DNA from 2 places in the Streptomyces sp. NBC_01089 genome. Region 2 is predicted to be linked to the other one. Evidence: riboswitches for the same ligand, from Rfam matches in the RefSeq annotation. Region 2 holds a riboswitch; the other holds the start of a gene.
The links. A riboswitch is a leader RNA that binds a small molecule or an ion and turns the genes downstream of it on or off. The one in region 2 is predicted to bind S-adenosylmethionine.
Positions count from the first base shown of each region.

Region 1 (7,475 bases), 1.7 Mb from region 2:
GCGCCGCCGAAGCCCGGGCGGCCGCGATCCGGTCGCCCGAGAGGACCCGCACATGACCGTTCAGCTCATTCGTGCCGGAAGCGGGGCAGGATGGAGGCGAGGAGGCGACGCCATGACCCCCAGCCCCGCTGACCACGCCCAGATGTCCGTCGAGGACTTCGAGGAGCTCGCCCGCCATGCTCCCGAGACGGTGCGGCTCGAATTCATCAACGGAAAGCTCGGAGTCAAAGCCATGCCCGATGGCAATCACGGCGAGATCTTCATGTGGCTGATGCGTCAGTGCATGCAGCAGCGCCCTGATCTGAACCTCATGCCCGAGCGTGGACTTCAGGTCGAGAAATACCGCAAGGGCCGGGCCCGCACGGACGGGACGCTGGTCCCCCGCGGGCACTTCAAGGGGCATGGCGAGTGGTCCGTCACCGATGGCGCTCTCCTCGTGGTCGAGATCACCTCCCATGACCGGGACACCAACCGCCGTGACCGCGTCGAGAAGCCCGTGGCGTACGCCGAGGCGGAGATTCCCGTCTATCTCCTCATCGACCGCGAGGACAACGCCGTGACGGTGTTCAGCAGCCCGAAGGGCGGCACCTATCAGGAGAATGTCTCGTACCCCTACGGGAAAGCCGTCGAGCTGCCCTCTCCGCTCGGTATCACCCTGGAGACCGAGGAACTCAAGGAGTACGCAGACTGACGCTCGCGGAGCCCGGTGAGTGCACCGCCGAAGCAACCGCGAACGCCCGAGGGCGGTACCCCTTCGAGAAGGGGTACCGCCCTCGGTCCGTACTGCTTGCCGTACTGCTGCTGGAGCAGCCGATCCTCGTTGCGAGCCGAGGATCAGAAGTCCATGTCACCGCCCGGCATGCCGCCCGGGGCGCCGCCGGGGGCGGCCTTCTCCGGCTTGTCGGCGATGACGGCCTCGGTGGTGAGGAACAGCGCGGCGATCGACGCGGCGTTCTGCAGCGCGGAGCGCGTGACCTTCGCCGGGTCGATGATGCCCTCGGCGATCATGTCGACGTACTCGCCGGTCGCGGCGTTCAGACCGTGGCCGACCGTCAGGTTGCGGACCTTCTCGACGACGACTCCGCCTTCGAGACCACCGTTGACGGCGATCTGCTTCAGCGGGGCCTCCAGGGCGAGCTTCACGGCGTTGGCGCCGGTCGACTCGTCACCCTCGAGCTCAAGCTTCTCGAACACCGCGGAAGCCTGGAGCAGGGCCACGCCACCACCGGCGACGATGCCCTCCTCGACGGCCGCCTTCGCGTTGCGAACGGCGTCCTCGATGCGGTGCTTGCGCTCCTTGAGCTCGACCTCGGTCGCGGCACCGGCCTTGATGACCGCAACACCGCCGGCGAGCTTCGCCAGGCGCTCCTGCAGCTTCTCGCGGTCGTAGTCGCTGTCCGAGTTCTCGATCTCGGCACGGATCTGGTTGACGCGGCCCTGGACCTGGTCGCTGTCACCGGCACCGTCGACGATCGTGGTCTCGTCCTTGGTGATGACGACCTTGCGGGCGCGGCCGAGCAGGTCGAGACCGGCGCTCTCCAGCTTGAGGCCGACCTCCTCGGAGATGACCGTGCCACCGGTGAGGATGGCGATGTCGCCGAGCATGGCCTTGCGGCGGTCGCCGAAGCCCGGGGCCTTGACGGCGACGGACTTGAAGGTGCCGCGGATCTTGTTGACGACCAGGGTCGACAGCGCCTCGCCCTCGACGTCCTCCGCGATGATCAGCAGCGCCTTGCCGGACTGCATGACCTTCTCGAGCAGCGGAAGGAGGTCCTTCACGTTGCCGATCTTGGAGTTGACGATCAGGATGTACGGGTCGTCGAGCGACGCCTCCATACGCTCCATGTCGGTGGCGAAGTACGCCGAGATGTAGCCCTTGTCGAAGCGCATGCCCTCGGTGAGCTCAAGCTCGAGACCGAAGGTCTGCGACTCCTCGACGGTGATGACGCCTTCCTTGCCGACCTTGTCCATCGCCTCGGCGATGAGCTCGCCGATCTGGGTGTCAGCGGCGGAGATGGAGGCGGTCGAAGCGATCTGCTCCTTGGTCTCCACGTCCTTGGCCTGCTCCAGGAGAGCGGCGGAGACGGCCTCGACGGCCTTCTCGATGCCACGCTTCAGGGCCATCGGGTTGGCACCGGCGGCGACGTTGCGGAGGCCCTCACGAACCAGCGCCTGCGCGAGGACGGTCGCGGTGGTCGTACCGTCACCGGCGACGTCGTCCGTCTTCTTGGCGACCTCCTTGACCAGCTCGGCGCCGATCTTCTCGTACGGGTCCTCGAGCTCGATCTCCTTGGCGATGGAAACACCATCGTTGGTGATCGTGGGGGCGCCCCACTTCTTCTCAAGGACGACGTTGCGGCCCTTGGGGCCGAGGGTGACCTTGACGGCGTCGGCGAGCTGGTTCATCCCGCGCTCGAGACCGCGCCGTGCCTCCTCGTCGAACGCGATGATCTTGGCCATGTGAAGTGGTCCTCCCGGACAGGGGGTGGAAAGCGTCAGACCTGGCGGTGCCCGCGACGGACGGCCTGCTTGCCCGGTGGTTCCTTGCCCCACCCGGCCCGCGAGCCTCACCAACCCGGCCCTTCTGTCACTCTCACTGGGAGAGTGCTAACGCCAATGATTAGCACTCGACCCCTGCGAGTGCAAGCGCCTTCGATGGATGCGACCCCTGGCCCGGGACAGCCCGGACGCGCGAGAGGCCCGCTCCCCTCTGTGGGGTGCGGGCCTCTCGTGCGTGAGTGGGCCGGTGGCCGATCGCGCCGAGATCAGACGGCGAGTTTGACCATGTCCGCCTGCGGACCCTTCTGGCCCTGCGAGATCTCGAACTCGACTCGCTGACCTTCTTCAAGGGTGCGGTAGCCGTCCATCTGAATCGCGCTGTAGTGGACGAAAACATCCGCACCACCGTCGACCGCGATGAAGCCGTACCCCTTCTCCGCGTTGAACCACTTGACGGTGCCCTGAGCCATGCCTAACTCCCCTATTACTGGCCCTTGCACAGAGCCCGCACTTCGCGGGATCCGGGTCAGACCTTGCGCCGGAACGCGTCGACCGCGGCTGAATGTATCTGCCCAACTGCCCTCTGCAACAGGTCAATCGGACGAGAATTCTGAGCGAGACCGACCGCACCATTGGGCGGATTCCCGAGGATCCCCGGGCAAGTCGGGCCGGGCAAAGGGCACTTAGGCCGCAAAGAGATCGAGCACATTGCCCACACATTGGCGCCGGCTCAGCAGCTCACGGCGCGGACGATCAAGGGGGCTGCCCCAACTCTACCGTGTTCAACCATGCAGAATTGCCCCCTCCGCCTGGGGTGCGGAGAGGGCAATAGGCATAGCGGACAGCAGAGCGGCGAGTGCCCCGGAGGGCACGCCGCGGCGCCGGAGAGGGCGCTCAGCCGCCGGCGACGGCCGGGATGATGGAAATGCCCGCGCCGTCGGGCGTGGCCGTCTCCAGGCCCTGCTCGAAGCGCACGTCGTCGTCGTTCACGTACACGTTCACGAAGCGGCGCAGCTTGCCCTGGTCGTCCAGGACGCGGGCCGCGATGCCGGTGTGGTTCTTCTCCAGGTCGGCGATGACCTCGGAGAGGGTGCCGCCGTCGGCGGCGACCTCGGCCTGGCCGCCCGTGTAGGTGCGGAGGATGGTGGGGATACGGACCTTGACGCTCATGCGGATTGCCTTCCGGGGATGGGCAGCGGTGTCAGACGGTGGACGGCGGGCCGGCCGGTGGACGGGGCGGCCGGTGGACGGCGGGTCAGGCGCCCGTGGCCAGACCCGCCTCGCGGAACGCGTCCAGGGTCGGACGGATCGTCGCGGTCGGGCCGGACGTCGGGGCGACCGCGTCCAGGGTCTTGAGGCCGTCGCCCGTGTTCAGTACGACGGTGGTGAGGGACGGGTCGAGCAGACCGGCCTCGATGAGCTTCTTCGTGACGCCGACGGTCACACCGCCCGCGGTCTCGGCGAAGATGCCCTCGGTGCGGGCCAGCAGCTTGATCGCGTCGACGATCTGCGCGTCGTTGACGTCCTCGACGGCGCCGCCGGTGCGGCGGGCGATGTCCAGGACGTACGGGCCGTCCGCCGGGTTGCCGATCGCCAGGGACTTGGCGATCGTGTCCGGCTTCTGCGGCCGTACGACGTCGTGCCCGGCCTTGAACGCGGTGGAGACCGGCGAACAGCCCTCGGCCTGCGCGCCGAAGATCTTGTACGGCTTGTCCTCGACCAGGCCGAGCTTGATCAGCTCCTGGAGCCCCTTGTCGATCTTCGTGAGCTGGGAGCCGGAAGCGATCGGGATGACGATCTGGTCCGGCAGCTGCCAGCCGAGCTGCTCGCAGATCTCGTACGCCAGGGTCTTGGAGCCCTCGCCGTAGTACGGGCGGAGGTTGACGTTGACGAAGCCCCAGCCCTCACCGATCGGGTCGCCGATGAGCTCGGAGCAGAAGCGGTTGACGTCGTCGTAGTTGCCCTCGATGCCGACCAGTTCGCCGCCGTACACCGCGGCCATCACGACCTTGCCCTGCTCCAGGTCGTGCGGGATGAACACGCAGGAGCGGAAGCCGGCGCGGGCAGCGGCGGCGCCGACGGCACCGGCCAGGTTGCCCGTGGAGGAGCAGGAGAGCGTGGTGAAGCCGAAGGCGCGGGCGGCCTCGACGGCGATGGCGACGACACGGTCCTTGAAGGAGTGCGTCGGATTGCCGGAGTCGTCCTTGATGTGCAGCGCGCCGGTGACACCCAGCTCACGGGCGAGGTTGTCGGCCTTGACGAGCTTGGTGAAGCCCGGGTTCAGGTTGGGCTGGTCGGCCACACCGGCGGGGACGGGCAGCAGCGGGGCGTAGCGCCAGATGCTGTTCGGGCCGGCCTCGATGCGCTTCTTCAGCTCGTCGGGGGAGCCGCTCGGCAGGTCGTACGCCACTTCGAGCGGCCCGAAACAGGACGCGCAGGCGAAGAGGGGGCCGAGCGGGAAACGCTCGCCGCACTCACGGCACGAGAGGGCCGCCGCGGGGCCGAGATCGACGGTCCCGGTGGAGTCGTTGGTGCTGGTGATGGTCTGCACAGCCATGGTGGCGAGGTCCTCTCCTCATCTTCCTCGCGACGTACTTCGCCACGAGACGGAATTGGCACCTTCCCCACCATGACCTCGCGGTCGGCGGAAGGTTGCCGGGACTTCTACGGGCCGTTCCCTCAGTCCCTCTGGATGAGCGCTTATGACGCGGGCCTCGAGGCCCGGCGTGTTTGTCCGCGAGTGCTGACCCCGGCATGCCGTGGCCATTCGCGTTGTTCAAGACTGTAACCGAAGGCCGGGACGGTTGAGATAGTCGTCCGAACCGCGAGATGGCTCACAGTCAAGGAGACGCGCCGTGCTGGAAGAGGTGGACCGCTGGCTGACCAGGCGTTCCTGGTCGGCGGCCGACCGTCCGCTGGACCGGCTGACCGCCGCCAAGCGCGGCACGACCGTGAGTGTCGTCCTGCCGGCGCTCAACGAGGAGGCGACGGTCGGGGCGATCGTCGAGACCATCCGGCGGGAGCTGATGGACACCCTGCCGGTGCCGCTCGTCGACGAGCTGGTGGTGATCGACTCCGGCTCCGCCGACCGTACGGCCGAGGCAGCGGCGGCCGCCGGGGCGCGGGTCGTGCACCGGGACGAGATCCTGCCGCGGATCCCGGCCGTGCCGGGCAAGGGCGAAGTGCTGTGGCGTTCGCTGCTGGTGACCGGCGGCGACATCGTCTGCTTCGTGGACGCGGACCTGCGGGAGTTCTCCGCGGACTTCGTCTCCGGGATCGTCGGACCGCTGCTGACCGACCCCGACGTGCAGTTCGTGAAGGCCATGTACGACCGGCCGCTCGGCGAGGCGGCCGGCCAGGGCGGGCGGGTGACCGAGCTGGTGGCGCGGCCGCTGCTCAATCTGCACTGGCCGCAGCTGGCCGGATTCGTCCAGCCGCTGGGCGGCGAGTACGCGGTGCGGCGCTCGCTGCTCGAACAGCTGCCGTTCCCGGTCGGTTACGGCGTCGAGCTGGGCCTGCTCGTCGACGCGCTGCACACGGTGGGGCTCGACGCGCTGGCGCAGGTCGACGTGGGCTCGCGCAAACACCGCCACCAGGACGGGCTGGCGCTGGGGCGGATGGCGGCGGCGATCTACCGCACGGCGCAGCTGCGGCTTTCGCGGGGGCAGCTGGTGCGGCCCGCGCTGACGCAGTTCGAGCGCGGGGCCGGCGGGTTCGTACCGAGGACGTACGCGGTGGACACCGAGGAGCGGCCCCCGATGCGGAGCGTCGGCGAGTACGCGGCACGGCGGGCGGCCTGACCGGAATCCGTACGCGCAAGCCGTCCATGGATGCCGCCATGGATGCCGCCCATGTGTGCCGTCCATGGAAAGGTTTTGGCCATCGCCGGCGCGAGAATCCGAACCTGGCTTTGATCCGCGATATCCGTGCAGTCACCGCACTCTGAACGGTAATGAGCACCGCAATGCCGTAAACAAACGACGGATTTCGTTGCGGTGATGCTTTAACGAACCCTTGACGGAAATCCCCGTCGGGAGTTGTATTCGGTCACCGGAGCGGCGTGGACGTCCTCGCGGTCCACCCCGCATGTGCGGCACCCGTCGGTGAATCCCCGAAGGTGCCTCCCCCTCATGCCGCCAGCCTCATGCCGCCAGCACCGATGGGACAACGGATGACCCATACGCCCGACACGACCGTTGCCGCGCCCCCCGGGGAGCCGGAAGCCGACACCCGTGCCGTGACGGCGGGGGAAGCCCCCACGCTCACCCGGTCCATCGGGGTGGTGGGAGGCACGCTGCTCACGCTCTCCTGTCTGACCCCGGCATCGTCGCTCTTCGTGATCGTGCCGGACTCGTTCGCCACCCTGGGCACCGGGACGGCCCTCACCATCGCCATCGCGGGTGTGCTCTGTATCGGTGTCGCGTTCACCTACTCCGAGCTGGGCACGCTCATCCCCAGCTCCGGTGGCGAGTACGCCATGGTCGGCACCCTCATGGGGCGGCTCGCCGGATGGCTGGTCTTCATCCTCTCGCTGATCGTCGTCATGATCGTGCCGCCCATCATCGCGCTGGGCACCGCCGACTATCTGGCGCCGATCGTGCATCTGAACCCGCAGTACACGGCGGCCGGCGTGATGCTGCTCGCCACCGCGATGGGCCTGCTCGACCTGCGGGCCAACGCCTGGATCACCGGCATCTTCCTGGTCCTGGAGGTGGTGGCCTGCGCGGTCGTCGCCTTCCTCGGCTTCACCCACACCAGCCGGTCCGCCTCCGTGCTCGTGCACCCCGTGATGGACGCGGGGCACGGCCACAGCTCGGCCGTCACCGCCGGTCTGATCGTCACCGGTCTCGCCACCGCGCTCTTCATCCTCCAGGGCTTCTCGACGGCCGTGTATCTGGCCGAGGAGATGGACAACCCGCGCCGCAACGTCTCCCGCACCGTGCTGTGGACGCTCGGCATCGGCGCGGCCGTCGTAC
Region 1 covers NZ_CP108660.1:4,666,652-4,674,126, reverse strand. The annotation lists gene OG510_RS20915 (Uma2 family endonuclease) at 113-691, shown strand; gene groL (chaperonin GroEL) at 835-2,460, opposite strand; gene OG510_RS20905 (cold-shock protein) at 2,766-2,969, opposite strand; gene OG510_RS20900 (MoaD/ThiS family protein) at 3,394-3,669, opposite strand; gene thrC (threonine synthase) at 3,755-5,056, opposite strand; SAM riboswitch class I at 5,072-5,198, opposite strand; gene OG510_RS20890 (glucosyl-3-phosphoglycerate synthase) at 5,355-6,299, shown strand; gene OG510_RS20885 (APC family permease) at 6,671-7,475, shown strand, end outside.
Region 1: another riboswitch for S-adenosylmethionine. It lies ahead of thrC (threonine synthase); the one in region 2 lies ahead of OG510_RS28445 (aminotransferase class V-fold PLP-dependent enzyme).

Region 2 (7,475 bases):
CGCTGCCGGAGAAGAAGCTGCGCAAGACGCTGTGGGCGCGCGGCAAGGTGCTCATCAACATGAACACCAACCAGCCGCTGCGTCCCGAGGACGTGGCCGTCGGTTCGCTGACGTTCGCCATGCCGCAGGGTCTCTCGGAGTCCGACGAGGACTTCCAGACGCAGATCGCCAAGGCCGCCCTGATGATCGTCCGCATCCAGCCGGACAACATCAAGGACAAGAAGGAACGCGAGTGGGCCCACGACGGCATCGTCGCGTTCTCGAAGATCTGCACCCACGTCGGCTGCCCGATCAGCCTGTACGAGCAGCAGACGCACCACGTGCTCTGCCCGTGCCACCAGTCCACCTTCGACCTGTCCGACGGCGCCCGCGTCATCTTCGGCCCGGCCGGCCACCCGCTTCCGCAGCTGCGGATCGGTGTGAACGGCGAGGGTAATCTCGAAGCGCTCGGCGACTTCGCAGAGCCCGTCGGTCCTGCCTTCTGGGAGCGCGGATGAGCACCGTGACGGATACACAGCGCAAGGCGCCCGCCGGCGAGCGGGTGGCCGACTGGGCCGACGGCCGTCTGGGCATCTACGGCCTGGCCAAGACCAACATGCGCAAGATCTTCCCGGACCACTGGTCCTTCATGCTCGGGGAGATCTGCCTCTACACCTTCATCATCATCATCCTCACGGGTGTCTATCTGACGCTGTTCTTCCACCCGAGCATGAACGAGGTCGTCTACGACGGCCCGTACGTGCCGCTCCAGGGCATCCACATGTCCGAGGCGTACGCCTCGACGGTGAACATCAGCCTGGAGGTCCGCGGCGGTCTGCTCATCCGGCAGATCCACCACTGGGCGGCGCTGGTCTTCCTGGCCGGCATGCTGGTGCACATGATGCGCGTGTTCTTCACGGGCGCCTTCCGCAAGCCGCGCGAGATCAACTGGCTCTTCGGCTTCCTGCTGCTGGTGCTCGGGATGTTCACCGGCTTCACCGGCTACTCCCTCCCGGACGACCTGCTCTCCGGTACGGGTGTGCGGTTCATGGAGGGCGTCATGCTCTCCATCCCGATCGTCGGCTCGTACCTGTCGATGTTCCTGTACGGCGGTGAGTTCCCCGGCGGCGACTTCGTCTCGCGGTTCTACTCGGTCCACGTACTGCTGCTGCCGGGCATCATGCTCGGCCTGCTGGTCGGCCACCTGATCCTGGTCTTCTACCACAAGCACACGCAGTTCGCGGGGCCCGGCAAGACCAACAAGAACGTCGTCGGCATGCCGCTGCTGCCGGTCTACATGGCCAAGGCCGGAGGCTTCTTCTTCCTGGTCTTCGGTGTCATCGCGGCCATGGCGGCGCTCGCCTCGATCAACCCGATCTGGGAGATCGGCCCGTACCGCCCGGACCAGGTGTCGACCGGCGCCCAGCCCGACTGGTACATGGGCTTCTCCGAGGGGCTCGTCCGCATCATGCCGGGCTGGGAGATCAACGCCTGGGGCCACACACTCGTCCTGGGTGTGTTCATCCCGATCGTGGTCTTCCCGCTGGTCCTGGTCGGTATCGGCGTCTACCCGTTCATCGAGTCCTGGATCACCGGGGACAAGCGCGAGCACCACATCCTGGACCGCCCGCGCAACGCCCCGACGCGTACGGGTCTCGGCGTCGCCTGGATCACGCTCTATCTGATCCTGCTCGTCGGTGGCGGCAACGACCTCTGGGCCACGCACTTCGATCTGTCGATCAACGCGATCACCTGGTTCGTCCGGGTCGGGATGTTCGTCGGACCGGTCATCGCGTTCATCGTCACCAAGCGCTGGTGCCTCGGCCTGCAGCGCCGTGACCGCGAGAAGGTGCTGCACGGGCGCGAGTCCGGCGTCATCAAGCGGCTGCCGCACGGTGAGTTCATCGAGGTCCACGAGCCGCTCAAGCCCGAGCAGCTGCACACGCTGACCGCGCACGAGCAGTACCGGCCGCTCGAGATCGGCCCCGAGGTCGACGAGAACGGTGTCGCGCGCAAGGTGTCCCGCCTGACCCGGGTCCGCGCCAAGCTGAGCAAGGGCTACTACGGCGAGCACAACCAGATCGAGAAGCCCACTGCCGACGAGTACAAGGAGATCACCAGCGGCCACGGTCACCACTGATCACCTGACCGACTGAAAAGTCGCCACAGCGGGAGCCCCGTCCATTCGATGGACGGGGCTCTTCGCTGTCTGGGGAGCTGGATAAGCTGGCCGTATCCCTATTCGACGGTGGACCCAGGAGTGGACCATGAGCGTTGTGACCCCGGTCGGCGGCGACAGCGTGGCGGCACACTCCTGGCCGGGCGTCCTCGACTCCCTGCTCCGCGGCGTCGACCAGAGCGCGGACGCCACCGCCTGGGCGATGGACCGCATCATGAGCGGTGAGGCGACGGACGCGCAGATCGCCGGCTTTGCGGTCGCACTGCGCGCCAAGGGCGAGACGGTCGCGGAGATCAGCGGTCTGGTCCGGGCGATGTACGCGCACGCCAGGCTGATCGACGTGCCGGGCCCGAGCGTGGACATCGTCGGCACCGGGGGCGACGGCGCCAACACCGTGAACATCTCGACGATGTCCTCCATCGTCGTGGCGGGTACCGGCGCCAAGGTCGTCAAGCACGGCAACCGCGCGGCGTCGTCGCAGAGCGGCGCGTCCGACGTGCTGGAGAAGCTGGGCGTCAATCTCCAGCTGACCCCGGAGCGGGTCGTCGAGGTCGCGGCCGAGGCGGGCATCACCTACTGCTTCGCGGTCAAGTTCCACCCCGCGCTGCGCTATGTGGCCGCGGCCCGCAAGGAGCTGGGCATCCGCACCACCTTCAACTTCCTGGGCCCGCTCACCAACCCGGCGAAGGTCAGGGCGCAGGCGACCGGTGTGTCCGACGCGCGGATGGCGCCCATCGTCGCGGGTGTGCTGGCCGAACGCGGCTCGTCGGCCCTGGTGTTCCGCGGTGACGACGGGCTGGACGAGCTGACCACCACCGCCACCTCCCGGGTCTGGACGGTGGCGGACGGCGCGGTCCGCGAGGAGCCCTTCGACCCGCGTGACGTGGGCATCGGTCTGGTCCCGGTGGAGGCGCTGCGCGGCGGCGACTCCTCGTACAACGCGGATGTGGCCCGCCGGCTGCTGGCCGGTGAGGCCGGTCCTGTACGGGACGCGGTCCTGCTCAACTCGGCGGCCGCGCTGGTCGCGCTCGACCCGGGTCCCGGCTCCCTCGACGAGCGGATCGCCGCCGGGATCGCCCGGGCCGCCGACGCCATCGACTCGGGGGCGGCGGCCCGGGCGCTGGAGCGCTGGGTCGCCGCCAGCAACGCCTGAGCCCTTCCTGTGGAGGGCGGCCCTGGGGCGTGTCCGCAAAGTCGCGTCTGGCGTGCGACGCCCGGCACGCACTCTCGCCGCACCGGGCGAAAGCCCGAGTACGTCCAGTACGAGGACTTCCGCCCGGCACGCCGAGTGGGGGAACCCCCTGCTCGCAGAGCTTGGGGGAACGCACCGGACGCCGCGCGCCCGCCCTGCGGGCAACGACGCGACTTTGCGGACACGCCCCAGGGCGCAGTCGCACAGCGGCCGGCCGGTGAGCGGCCGGCAACCGGTCTCATGCTGTGGACTGCGCCTTGGCGCGTCAGGATGCGTATGGCAGGATTCTCTTCAGGTCATGAGTGACAGCGACTACGGCCCCAGCCCGCTGTCCGGCAACCCTCCGTCCGTGGCGGGGTGCCCTGGGTGAAGACCAGGCCGTGGGCAGCGAAGTCCTCGGCAAGCGCGGATCCCTCGACAGGGATCCTGGTCGTCGAGGGAGTTCTTCCGTGGTTCAGCGAATGCGATAGGGCAGTAGCCCCCTTCTCCGCACCTCTTTCTCCGCACTGTTGCGTGTGGCACGCGCAGTGCATTCGCCTGCCTTTTTCCGGGAGTTCGTCATGTCTGTCCCCAGCGCTGCCATCAACCCGTCGGTTTGTCAGGATTCGTCCGAGAACCTTCCCGTCCTCGGCAGGGATGTCCTGGTCCCGCTGGTCACCGGTGGCGAGGTCACCTACGCGGCACTGGACTACGCGGCGAGCGCCCCGGCCCTGCAGCGTGTCTGGGACGACGTGGCGGCGTACGCCCCGTACTACGGCAGCGTGCACCGCGGCGCCGGGTACCTCTCGCAGCTCTCCACCGACCTCTTCGAGAACAGCCGCACGACCGTCGCGGAGTTCCTCGGCTGCCGCCAGGACGACCAGGTCGTCTTCACCCGTTCGACCACGGACTCGCTCAATCTGCTGGCCGCGGTGGTCCCCGACGGCTGCGAGGTCTTCGTCTTCGAGACCGAGCACCACGCATCCCTGCTGCCCTGGCGCGACGCCGCCGTGACCTACCTCAACGCCCCGCGCACCCCGCAGCAGGCCGTCGAGACACTGGACCGCGCGCTGGCCGCCCGTACGACACCGGACGCGCCCGCCCTGGTCTGTGTCACCGGCGCGTCGAACGTGACCGGTGAGCTGTGGCCGGTCAGGGAGCTGGCGGCCGCCGCCCACGCCCACGGGGCCCGCATCGTGCTGGACGCCGCGCAGCTCGCGCCGCACCACCCGGTGGACATCGCGGAGCTCGACGTCGACTGGGTGGCCTTCTCCGGCCACAAGCTGTACGCGCCGTTCGGCTCCGGGGTCCTCGCGGGCCGCTCCGACTGGCTGCTCGCCGCCGAGCCGTACCTCGCGGGCGGCGGCGCCTCCCGCACCGTGGCCCGGCGCGCCGACGGCGGCGTGGATGTCGAGTGGCACACCACGGCCGCCCGCCACGAGGCCGGATCGCCCAATGTCATCGGCGTCCACTCCATCGCGTCCGCCTGCCGGGCACTCACCGACGCGGGCTTCGACTCACTGGTGGCGCGCGAGCAGACGCTGGTCCGCAAGGTTCTCGACGGGCTCGCCGATGTGGAGGCCGTCCAGGTCCTCTCGCTCTTCGGCGACGACGCCCCGCGGGTCGGTGTCATCTCGTTCGTGGTGGACGGCTGGAACAGCTCGCACTTCGCCGCCGCGCTCTCCGCCGAGTACGGCATCGGGGTCCGCGACGGTCTGTTCTGCGCCCACCCGCTCGTACGGACCCTGCTCGGCAGCGACCCGCAGGACCAGGGGGAGTGCGGCGCCCCGGAGGGCGAGCCGGGCGAGCGTTCGCTCAACGCGGTACGGGTGAGCTTCGGCGCCGGTACGCCCGACGAGCACGTGGAGCGCTTCGTGGGCGCGGTGAAGGAGTTGGTGCGGGACGGCGCCCGCTGGAACTACCGCACCGAGGACGGCCGCTGCGTGCCGGCTGTCTGACCTCGGTCGCGCGCAGACGTACCTCGGCGACACGGAGACGTACTACGGCCGCCCGGCGCGGCGGGGCCACATGGCCCCCGGCGCGGCAGGGCGGCCGTTACGCGTCCAGGCCGATGGCGAAGGCCGCTTCGAGGTCGTGCTGCGAGTAGGTACGGAACGCCACATGCGTGTCCGTCGCCTCCACCCCGGGGATCTTGCTGATCCGGCCGGGGATGATGTCCGCCAGATCGTCGTGGCGGGCGACCCTGACCAGTGCGATCAGGTCGTACGTCCCGGTGACGGAGTAGACCTCGCTGATGTTCTCCAGGGCGGCGAGGGATTCGGCGATCTCGGGGATCCGGTCCACGCTGGTCTTGATGAGCACGATCGCGGTGATCACGGCTTGCTTTCTCCCTCGGTGGCCGTCGCTGGGAGTTTCACTCTAGTCGTACGCCAGTACCTCACCGCCGCGTAGCCGAAGCCCAGCGAGAAGCCCACCAGGTGCGCGGTGTAGGCGACTCCGGGACCGGTTCCCGACTGCTGGCCGGCCGCCAGCCACTGCAGGACGAACCAGAAGACCAGCACGATCCAGGCGGGAAAGCGCAGCGGCAGGAACAGCAGGAACGGGAAGATGCTCGTCACCCGGGCCCGGGGGAAGAGGCTCAGGAACGCGCCGAGCACCGCCGAGATCGCCCCGGACGCGCCCACCAGGGTCTGGTCGGAGCCGGAGTGCGTGAGCGCGTACGCGGTCAGCGCGATGTAGCCGCTCACCACATAGAAGACCGCGAAGTGCACGCGGCCCATGCGCTCCTCGGCCATCGCGCCGAAGACGTACAGGAACAGCATGTTGCCGAGCAGATGAAGCCAGTTGGCGTGGATGAAGAGCGCGGTGAGCGGGGTGAGCAGGGCGCCGGCCGTACCGCTCATCAGTTCGGTGGGGACGACGCCCCAGTGGTTGAAGTACGCGCTCTGGGCGGCGAGGAGGTTGTCCCCCTTTCCGTAGGCCGGATCGAGCCCCGAGACCGGGCTCAGCAGGAAGACGAGGCAGCAGAGGCCGATCAGGCCGTAGGTCACCACAGGCCCGCCGGTCGGGTCCCCGCGCCGTCGCGGTGTCTTCCGTCGGGCCGCGTCCCGCCACGTGAACATTCACCGAGCATGGCCCAACCGGACGCAATCGGGCAGATCGCCTCGCCGGGCTCCCCGCGGTCGGCAGGTCCGCCCCCGGGGTATGCCGTAGGCCGTAGGGTTGCGGGGAGTACATCCGCAGTTCGATGGCGCACCGCGACCGAGGCAGTACGAACGAAGAGGACGCACGTATGACGACGGTTCCCATGCCGACCGCCGACACCCGGTGGCGCTGCACGCTCTGCGGCAATCTCACCCGGTTCGATGTGACGCGCTCGTCGAAGGTTGTCGAGTACATACATCTCGACCTGGCCGGTGAGCCCAAGGTGGAGGAGCGCGAGGTGGTCAGTGAGACCATCGAGTCGGTGCGCTGCCGCTGGTGCAACGCGGTGGACCAGATCGAGCTGGTGGACAGGCCGGGTGGCGGCTCCTGAGGGAGCCCCCTGAAGAGTGACAGTGGGGTGACGGATGGTGGAGGCTGAGAGCGGTGCTGAGCCGGCCGACGCGGCCGGTGACGCCGCGGAGGCGCTCGACCGTCCGCTGCCCGAGGCAGTACGGCGGCGCGTCGTCGCGCTCGTGTCCGACGCCTTCGGCGGGCTGACCGTCCCCGAACTCCCGGCGCAGCTCAGGCAGTACGCCCGCTTCACTCCCACCAGACGGGCCAAGTTCGCGGGCAACGCGATGGCCGCTGCCCTGGAGGGCGACGCGCTCTTCCGCCGGCGCATCGGCGAGCGGCTCAAGGAGTCCCAGCCCGAGCTGACCGGTGCGCTCGAAGCGGGCTCGCCGCCCGCGGCCGCCGACCCGGTGGACGTGGCGGCCGCTGCCTATGTGCTGCGTCCGGCCGGCTGGGTGAAGCTCGTCGCCGCCGCGGGCGAGGAGGCCCTGCGGGTGGTCGCCGAGCGCGCCGACGAGGCGGGCCGGCACGAGCTGGAGCGGCTGCGTGCCGAGCTGGCCGAAGCGCGGGCCCAGACCAGGACCGAGAACGAGCGGCTGCGTACGGAGCTGGACGCGGCCCGCAAGGATGCTGAATCGCTTCAGCGCAAGCTGCGCAGCGCACAGAGCGATGTGAAGCGCGGCGAGGCGG
Region 2 covers NZ_CP108660.1:6,332,395-6,339,869, forward strand. The annotation lists gene OG510_RS28430 (Rieske 2Fe-2S domain-containing protein) at 1-497, shown strand, start outside; gene OG510_RS28435 (cytochrome bc complex cytochrome b subunit) at 494-2,119, shown strand; gene trpD (anthranilate phosphoribosyltransferase) at 2,247-3,311, shown strand; SAM riboswitch class IV at 3,645-3,762, shown strand; gene OG510_RS28445 (aminotransferase class V-fold PLP-dependent enzyme) at 3,911-5,287, shown strand; gene OG510_RS28450 (Lrp/AsnC ligand binding domain-containing protein) at 5,385-5,666, opposite strand; gene OG510_RS28455 (rhomboid family intramembrane serine protease) at 5,663-6,412, opposite strand; gene OG510_RS28460 (hypothetical protein) at 6,583-6,825, shown strand; gene OG510_RS28465 (NYN domain-containing protein) at 6,860-7,475, shown strand, end outside.